4 regions of the Methylophilus sp. Q8 genome follow, and region 4 is predicted to be linked to each of the others. Evidence: predicted binding sites of a transcription regulator. Region 4 holds the regulator's gene; each other region holds the start of a gene.
The links. Region 4 encodes sigma-54, which starts transcription at its own class of promoters, with help from an activator protein. Its sites were predicted from a motif close to TGGCACNNTTCCTGCT; they were not measured.

Region 1 (2,205 bases), 430 kb from region 4:
CCAAAGAAGCCTTTGAGCGTTATCAGGCCGATGCGGTGACGATTAATCCATACATGGGCTTTGATAGTGCGGTGCCTTTTCTGGCTTATGCGGATAAAGGTGTGATTTTCTTGTGCCGGACATCTAACGCGGGGGCCGGTGATTTTCAGGATTTGCTGGTTGACGGTGAGCCTTTATACCTGCACGTGGCCAGAAAAATTGCTGATGAGTGGAATCAGGCGAATAACTGTTTGCTGGTGGTAGGTGCAACCTGGCCGGAGCAGATGGCCAGGTTACGCGCGGTTGTCGGCGATATACCCTTCCTGGTGCCTGGTATTGGCGAACAGGGCGGTGATTTGCCCAAGATTCTGCATGCTGGTCAGACGGCTGGTGGACATGGCCTTATCCTGAGTGCGTCCAGAGCGATTCTCTACGCCAGTCAGCACGCTGACTTTGCCGAGCAAGCCAGGGCCTCGGCGCTGCGTTACCTTGAGTTGATCAGGCTTGCACAATCTTCTGCAGGCATCTTGTAGTTGTAATAACAACACTTAAAGTAGGGGAAATGTTTGCATGGCAACAATGCTGTTGCATTTGCGGCTTTTCCTGCTGGTGTGTCTACATTTGTTGAATGTTTAATTGTTTTTAATATTCATATAGATAGCACTATTTATCACTTCCGTACCAACCCATAAAACAGTTGGCACGGAACATGCCAATACATCTTCGTAGGTGCATATTTGCAACGGGCAGGCACCAGCTGCTTGCACAACGAAGGAGAAACATTTTGGCTAATCAATTTTATTGGCAATTACCCACTTCAGGCGATGCGCGCTATGGCAATGCGACCAGGCAGCGCCGCGGTGAAGCCTCTGATCCCAACTATCCCGTATTCGGTAACGGCGTGACTGACCCGCGTCGCAATGCGTTCAGCTATTTCGATTACATCCACCAGGTCACCAAAGCGGCTGACCTTTCCGGTTTTAATGGCATTTTTATTCCAGATAATCCAGATGGCGAAGAGCCGTGGATTGTCGCGGGCTACGTCGCACGCAGCACGCAGCGTTTGAAATTGCTGACCCAGTTTGATGCTTCACGCGGTTCTGCCGTCTATGCGGCCAAAAACGCGGTCAGTTTCCAGCGCTATACCGGTGGCAGGTTTGCCTGGCATATCACTGAAGGCAGCCAGGAAGAGCGCATCCGCAAGCAATTGGGTGACTTTGTCCCCAAGCAGGATATTTTGGCGCGCATTGATGAATTCATCACCGTGGCAAAAGGCGTGTTAACGACCTTCCCGTTTAATTTTGTCGGACGTTTTTTTGAAGTGCAGGATGGCGGTTTTCAAGGGCCTTTGTCTGACCGTCAAGTGCCAAGCATTTATTTGGGTGGCAACAGCACAGAACAGCTTGAGCTATCCGCAAAGCATGCAGATGTGCATGTGCTGGATGCTGTGGAACATGATGCCATTGCGCAGCAAATTGCCGCGTATCGCCAGATTGCACAAGGCCGGGCAGTCGACTTTGCCTTGCGCATAGACGTGCTGGCCCGTGAAACGCGTGAAGAAGCGCTGGAGGATGCCAAACGTTTCCTGAATCAAACCGAGGCTGCTATTCCCGCCGATGACTCTCCATTGTTGTGGCCAGGCTTCTCTGAGCAACATACGGGCGCCAAAGCTTCACTGATTGGTAGCTATGACGAAGTGGCGACCGCCTTGGCGGCTTACGCACATTTGGGCGTGACGCAATTTGTACTGGCCGCCGTGCCGCATTTTGAAGAGGCTTATCGTGTAGGCACGCATGTGTTGCCGCTGGTCCGCCAGTTAACTAATCCTGCGCAAAAGCAAGCCGCTTAGGACTTATAAGGAGAAAATAATGAGCATAGATGTTTTTTGGAGAATTCCAACCCACGGCGAGCCAGGGTCACACCGGGCGCGTGATCCTTTCCGTGGTGACTGGTTTCCTGGCAATGACAACAAGACCTTGAGTGGCCTGGGTGGCGGTGGTGACGATGGCTTCACCTATATCGACTACCTGGCAGAAATTGCACGTGCCGCTGAAATTTCCGGCTTCCAGGGCGGTTTGATTCCCTCTTTCCCGAATACGGATGAGCCTTGGGTTATTTCTGCATTCCTGGCCCGCGAGACGAAAAATTTCCGCTTCATGATTCCGTTCCAGCCTGGGTTTCTTAACCCGGTGGTGGCTGCGCGCATGACCGCCAGCCTGCAACGTG
Region 2 (2,205 bases), 110 kb from region 4:
TGTACTCATCATCGCTCTCCAAATAATGTTCGGCAAATCATTGCGTGGCTTATACCGCCAGCAAACGGTCTTTATTCACAAGCTCTCTATGCTTGAGCAATGGCAAGGCACGCTCCACCGCCAATGCAATACGGGCAGTGACCGCCTCGTTTTTCACCTGGTAGTTTTCAAAATCTGCTTCGGTGGCATAGACACCAATCGGCAAGGTCAGCGCCTGAAAGAAGCTGAACAATGGGCGCAACTCATGATCAATGATCAAGGCATGGCGCTCGCTGCCACCGGTCGCCGCCAGCAATACCGGCACATCGACCAAGGCCTCATAATCGACCAGGTCAAACAAGTGTTTGAATAAGCCGGTATAAGACGCGCGGTAGACCGGCGTCGCCACGACCAGCAGGTCAGCCGTTTCAATGGCCTGGATATCTTTTTGCACTTTCACTGGCAGCGCTTTGGGGTCGTAAGAAGCGACCAGGCTGCTGCCTATTTCACTTAACTCGATCACATGCAGATCAATAGGCAATTGCTGCCCCAGTTTTTGGGTGATTGCTTCCACCAGCGCAGCGGTTCTGGAAGGCAACTTATAGCTGCCGGAAACGGCAGTGACTTTTAACGGACGGCTCATCATGACTCCTAATTAAGGTTGCTGCTGCCGCTTTGTGTGTTCAATCGCAGGCAGGCCAGCTCACCAATACTATTAGCAGCATCCATGCCAGATTAAATTAATTATAAATATCAAATACTTATGATGTTTTTTATGATTTTCAACGTGTTGAATTCAGGCTAGTTTTGCTGATGCACTGCTGATATATCAGCAACTTTTCTCAAAATGCAGCAGGCAGGTCGAGCTCAAATAACCTTGTGGCAACGTGCGATTGCTGATTAATCAGCAGGCATTCAGCAGAAAACTGTTTCTGTAGAGGCGTGCAACAACCCATAATCCAACCTTATCGTTTAAATTCAATCACTTAACAATTGGCATATTAAATGCAATGCAGTAAGGCAACGCGCAGCCGCTTTTTAATGGAAACACTGCGCCTTTATTCCCAACCTTTACTTTGACAAGGATTCAATATGACTGCACATGCAAGCAAGATTGCGCATTTGCCCGAGCACCCGCCGCGCCAACCGGCGCACGTGATCACCAGTGACGCCGAAGCGATTGCCGTGGCCAAACAAGTCGCGAGTGAAATCGCCAAAGAAGCCGCTACGCGTGACAAAGAAAGACGCCTGCCGCGCAAGGAACTGGATTTATTCTCCAGCAGCGGCTTGTGGGGCATTACTGTGCCGAAAGAATATGGCGGCGCGTTTGTGTCGAACAAAACCCTGGCCGAAGTCATTGCTACGGTGGCAGAAGCCGATCCCAGCATCGGGCAGATTCCGCAAAACCACTTGTATATGGTGGAAGGCCTGCGCCTGGACGGCACGGACTTCCAGAAAAAGTTTTTTTATGAGCTGGTGCTGCAAGGCGTACGCTTTGGCAATGCGTTTTCTGAAATCGGCACCCGCAGTGTCAATGATGTCAAAACCAAACTGACACCTACCAACAGCGGCTACTTCTTAAACGGCAAAAAATTCTATTCTTCTGGCGCTTTGCTGGCTGACTGGGTACCGGTAGTGGCCAAGGATGAGCACGACAATACCGTGGTGGCTTTTGTACCGGCCGGGGCAGAAGGCCTGACCATCATTGATGACTGGTCCAGTTTTGGTCAACGCACGACGGCCAGCGGTACCACCCTGCTGGAAAATATCTTTGTGCCCAGCGAGTATGTGTTGCCACACCATTTGGCGTTCGACCGCCCGACGGCCATGGGTCCGGTAGCACAAATTATCCAGGCCGCGGTAGATACCGGCATTGCGCGCGCCGCGTTCAAGGATACGCTGCATTTTGTCCGCAACCATACCCGCCCGTGGATTGATACTGACCTGGAGCATGGTTACGAAGATCCACATACCATTAAAGACATTGGCGATTTGCAGATTCGTTTACACGCGACTGAAGCTTTGTTGGCGCGCGCCGGGGAATACATAGACGAAGCGCAACGCAACCCGAACGAAGACACCGTGGCAGAAGCCTCCATTGCCGTGGCCGAAGCCAAGGTATTGAGTACCGAAACCGCGCTGCTGGCAGGTAGCAAACTGTTTGAACTGGCCGGTACACGTTCTACGCTGGGTGAGTACAACCTGGACCGCCACTGGCGCAATGCC
Region 3 (2,205 bases), 270 kb from region 4:
CCGAATTAAGTGGCTTGCCGTCTCTGCCATCAAACCGGGTTTCTTTTATCTGTACGCTATTTTCGCATATCGATAGCGCATTTGATACAATCGTCCAGTTTGCCCGGAGCGCGATAATGACTGCCAACAAAACCACAGAAAAAGAAACCAAAAACGCACACCCCATTTTAAGCATGACCGGCTTTGCCGCAAGTGAAGCCCGTTTTCCGGGCGGCCTGTTGCTGATCGAACTGCGTGCAGTGAATCATCGCTACCTCGAGCTCAACGTCAAAATTGAAGACAGTTTGCGCCAGTTTGAAGCGCTGATACGCGAACAACTGCAAACCCGGCTCGGCCGTGGCAAAGTCGAATGCCGCATGAGCCTCAAGAGTGATAGCGCAGCCACCACCCTGGCGCTCAACCCGGCCATGGTGGCGCAAATTGCACAAACGCTCAAAGACCTGCAACAGCATTTTCCGCAAGCGCAACCGATCAACCTGGTCGATGTCTTCAAACTACCCGGCGTCTTGCAAACCGAAGCGGTGGATGCCGAAGCCATGGCACAAGGCGTACAAAACGGCCTGTCACGCGGCATTGATGAACTGATTGCTGCTCGCCAGCGCGAAGGTGAAAAGCTCAAACAGGTATTGCTCGATCGCCTGCAAGGCGTGCGTGAACAAATCAGCATTGTTAAACCACTGCTGCCGACGCTGGTGAGCCAATACCAGGACAAACTGACCGCCAAACTGCAAGAGGCCATGCAGGCCGATGACGACCGTGTGCGCCAGGAAATCGTGCTTTACGCGCAACGCATTGATGTAGACGAAGAGTTGGCACGCTTGCAATCCCATATCACCGAAATGGACCGCATCCTCAATGCCGGTGGCGCCATGGGTAAGAAACTGGATTTCCTGATGCAGGAAATGAACCGCGAAGCCAATACCCTGGGCTCAAAATCGGTGGCCATCGAAACCACACAAGTGTCTATGCAGCTGAAAGTACTGATCGAACAAATGCGCGAGCAGATTCAGAACATCGAGTAAGCGGCTTAAATGTAAAACGGCACTGCACCAAAATCGTGACGCCAAAACGCACCGCAATGGTGCGTTTTGCTTTGGTAGCAACAGCTAAAAAACAATAACAATATGATTTAAAACACTATTCTTTGCTGGCACACGGCTTGCTCTTATTTAATTGAATTTTACAAGTAAGGCAAAGGTCCAGCATCATGACGCAATCGGCCAAACAGTTTTTTGATGAAATGCAGGGCTATGGGGGCAATGTACGTGCCATCTATCAGGCGTATAACCGCTGGTTAAGCGATGTACCGACACAACAGCTGGCAGCCAAGCGAGCGGAAGCTGAAGTATTGTTTCGTCGTGTCGGGATTACGTTTAACGTCTATGGCGAAGAGGATGGTGCCGAACGTTTGATCCCGTTTGACGTGATTCCGCGCATGATCTCCGCCAGCGAGTGGGCACACCTGGCCAAAGGCGCCGTGCAACGCGTGCGCGCATTGAATATGTTTCTGCATGATATTTATCATGAGCAGGAAATCATCAAGGCCGGCATCGTCCCCAATAGTATTTTAAGCAACTCACAATACCGGCCGGAAATGGTAGGCGTCAATGTGCCTAACCAGGTGTATGCACACGTCGCCGGTATCGACCTGGTACGCACCAGTGAGTCGCAGTTTTATGTGCTGGAAGATAACTTGCGCACCCCTTCTGGTGTGTCTTACATGCTGGAAGACCGCAAAATGATGATGCGGCTGTTTCCGGATTTATTTAAAAAATACCCGATTGCACCGGTCGAGCATTATCCGCATGTATTACTCAATAATTTGCGTTCAGTAGCCCAAACTGGGGTCACTGACCCGACCGTGGTACTGCTTTCACCAGGCGCTTATAACAGCGCCTACTTTGAACATGCCTTCCTCGCCCAGCAAATGGGCATCGAACTGGTGGAAGGCCAGGACTTGTTTGTCCGCAATAACGCCGTCTACATGCGCACCACGCAAGGCCCGCAAAGGGTGGACGTGATTTACCGCCGCATTGACGACGACTTCCTTGACCCTCTGGTGTTCAAGCCCGACTCCCTGTTGGGCGTGCCAGGTCTGCTCTCCGTCTACCGCAATGGTGGCGTCACATTAGCCAACGCCGTGGGCACCGGCGTTGCTGATGACAAGGCGACGTATGTGTACGTGCCGGAGATGATTAAGTTCTA
Region 4 (2,205 bases):
GCGAAGCGCCTGAGACGATTTTTGCCAAAATCATGTCGGTTTCTGATGAACTGATGTGGCGTTACATCGACTTGCTGTCATTTGCCACCCTGGAAACTATCGCCCAGTGGAAAGCACAAGTGGCTGCTGGCGACAATCCGCGTAATATCAAGGTCGGTTTTGCGCAGGAGATCGTCGCCCGTTTCCACGGCCAGGCGGCGGCTGAAAAGGCCCTGCAAGACTTCCAGACCCGTGCCAAAGGCGGGATTCCTGATGATGTGCCTGAGGTGGCAGTGGCGATTGACGGTGATAGCATCAGTATCAGCCAGTTGCTCAAGCAGGCGGGTCTGGTGGAAAGCACCAGTGAAGCCATGCGCGCCGTGCAACAAGGCGGCGTGAAGCTGGATAGCGTAAAAGTTGATGATAAAAACCTGTCACTGGCAAAAGGGGTGACCGTGGTGGCACAAGTCGGCAAGCGCAAGTTTGCCAAAATCACCATCCAGTAAACATGTGTTACTGATTAAAAAAGGCCGCATTTGCGGCCTTTTTGGTTTACAGCGATTTGCGTAAGTTGGCCGGTGGAATATTCAGCGATTCGCGGTATTTGGCAATGGTGCGGCGCGCAACCACAATGCCTTGCTGCGCCAGCGTATCGGTGATTTGATTGTCGGACAATGGTTTTTTCTGGTTCTCTTCAGCGACCATTTGTTTGATCAGGGCGCGAATGGCGGTTGCAGAGCATGAGCCGCCCGCATCGGTGGCAACTGAGCTGCCAAAAAAGTATTTAAGTTCAAATACACCGCGTGGCGTGAGCATATACTTATGCGTTGTCACGCGAGAAACCGTGCTTTCATGCAAGTCGAGCTCTTCGGCAATTTCGCGCAATACCAGGGGCCGCATGGCAATTTCACCATGTTCAAAGAAATTGCGCTGTCTGTCCACAATCGCTTGCGACACACGCAAGATGGTAGAAAAGCGTTGCTGGATATTTTTAATCATCCATTTGGCTTCCTGCATCTGGCTCTGCAGATATTGGCCGGAGCTTTCACGGTTGCGCTTGAGGATATCTGCATACAACTGATTGATACGCAATTTGGGGATCACGCCATCATTGAGCGATGCCATCCAGATGCCTTTGATTTTTTTGACCACGACATCGTGCTGGATAAAGTGGTCATGGCTAAAGGTCGCAAACTCGTTGCCTGGCTTGGGATTTTGCTGGCGAATCAGGTGTTGCGCGCCTTTGAGCGCGGCTTCGTCGCAAGTGAGTACCTTGCGCAATTTGACAAAGTCTTTGTTGGCGAGCAATGCCAGGTGATCTTTGGCAATCGCCATCGCAATACGCAAATAAGGTGTCTCAGGCGGCAGTACTTGCAGTTGTAGCAAGATGCATTCACGCAGGTCACGTGCGCCGACGCCGATCGGATCCAGGTTCTGGATCAATTTCAGTGCGGTTTCCAGCTCCAGTAACTCAATTTCCAGCTCTGGCGGCAACAGGTCGACAATCTCTTGTAAATCCTGCTCTAAATAACCATCATCGTTAATGCTGTCGAGCAAAAATTTCACCAGATCCATGTCACGCTTGGATAGATGTGCCAACTGCATCTGGTTGATCAGGTGCTCGCGCAGACTGATATTGTTGGCGTCCTGGCGAGAGAAGTCACTATCTTCATCATCGAGGTTGTTGCGGCCCGCTTCGTCCCAGTTGCTGGCACTGCCAAACTCTTCGTAGTCATCTTCAAACTCGGGCGGCGTGAATTCTTCATTCAGATTCGGTTGTTCGCCTTCAGTGCCGCTCGTTTCGTCACGTGGTTCATCACGCAGACTCTCTGCAGGAGGAGTGAGGTCGTTTTGGGTAGCGACATCAAATGAACTTGCATCCACCTGCTCTGTGTCTGTCGAGCTGGTGGCCAATGGCGAGTTATCTTCAAATTCTCCTTCTTCGCCGTCAGCCATTTCCAGCAGCGGATTTTCCTGCAGGATGGTTTCCAGCTCCTGGCTTAACTCCAGCGTGGACAACTGCAACAGGCGGATGGACTGCTGAAGTTGCGGGGTGAGCGCCAGGTTTTGTGAGATGCGTAATTGCAGGTTTTGCTTCATATCAGGTTACAGCCTAAAATTCTTGCCCAGATAGACTTCACGTACGCCTTCGTTCTGAATGATTTCGTCTGGCGTGCCTGCGGCAAACACAGCGCCTTCATTAACGATATACGCCCGGTCACAAAT

Region 1: GQ52_RS08000 (LLM class flavin-dependent oxidoreductase) is a predicted target of sigma-54. The motif match lies at 678-693, and genes of this name have one in related genera.
Region 2: GQ52_RS05350 (SfnB family sulfur acquisition oxidoreductase) is a predicted target of sigma-54. The motif match lies at 974-989, and genes of this name have one in related genera.
Region 3: GQ52_RS04635 (circularly permuted type 2 ATP-grasp protein) is a predicted target of sigma-54. The motif match lies at 1,149-1,164, and genes of this name have one in related genera.

What each region holds. Positions count from the first base shown of each region.
Region 1 is NZ_JUHE01000001.1:1,639,608-1,641,812, forward strand. Features, by position in the region: gene pyrF (orotidine-5'-phosphate decarboxylase) at 1-512, shown strand, start outside; gene GQ52_RS08000 (LLM class flavin-dependent oxidoreductase) at 764-1,828, shown strand; gene GQ52_RS08005 (LLM class flavin-dependent oxidoreductase) at 1,848-2,205, shown strand, end outside.
Region 2 is NZ_JUHE01000001.1:1,103,768-1,105,972, reverse strand. Features, by position in the region: gene sfnG (dimethylsulfone monooxygenase SfnG) at 1-9, opposite strand, end outside; gene msuE (FMN reductase) at 50-625, opposite strand; gene GQ52_RS05350 (SfnB family sulfur acquisition oxidoreductase) at 1,072-2,205, shown strand, end outside.
Region 3 is NZ_JUHE01000001.1:943,965-946,169, forward strand. Features, by position in the region: gene GQ52_RS04630 (YicC/YloC family endoribonuclease) at 117-1,022, shown strand; gene GQ52_RS04635 (circularly permuted type 2 ATP-grasp protein) at 1,208-2,205, shown strand, end outside.
Region 4 is NZ_JUHE01000001.1:1,212,116-1,214,320, forward strand. Features, by position in the region: gene tyrS (tyrosine--tRNA ligase) at 1-485, shown strand, start outside; gene GQ52_RS05860 (RNA polymerase factor sigma-54) at 532-2,079, opposite strand; gene lptB (LPS export ABC transporter ATP-binding protein) at 2,086-2,205, opposite strand, start outside.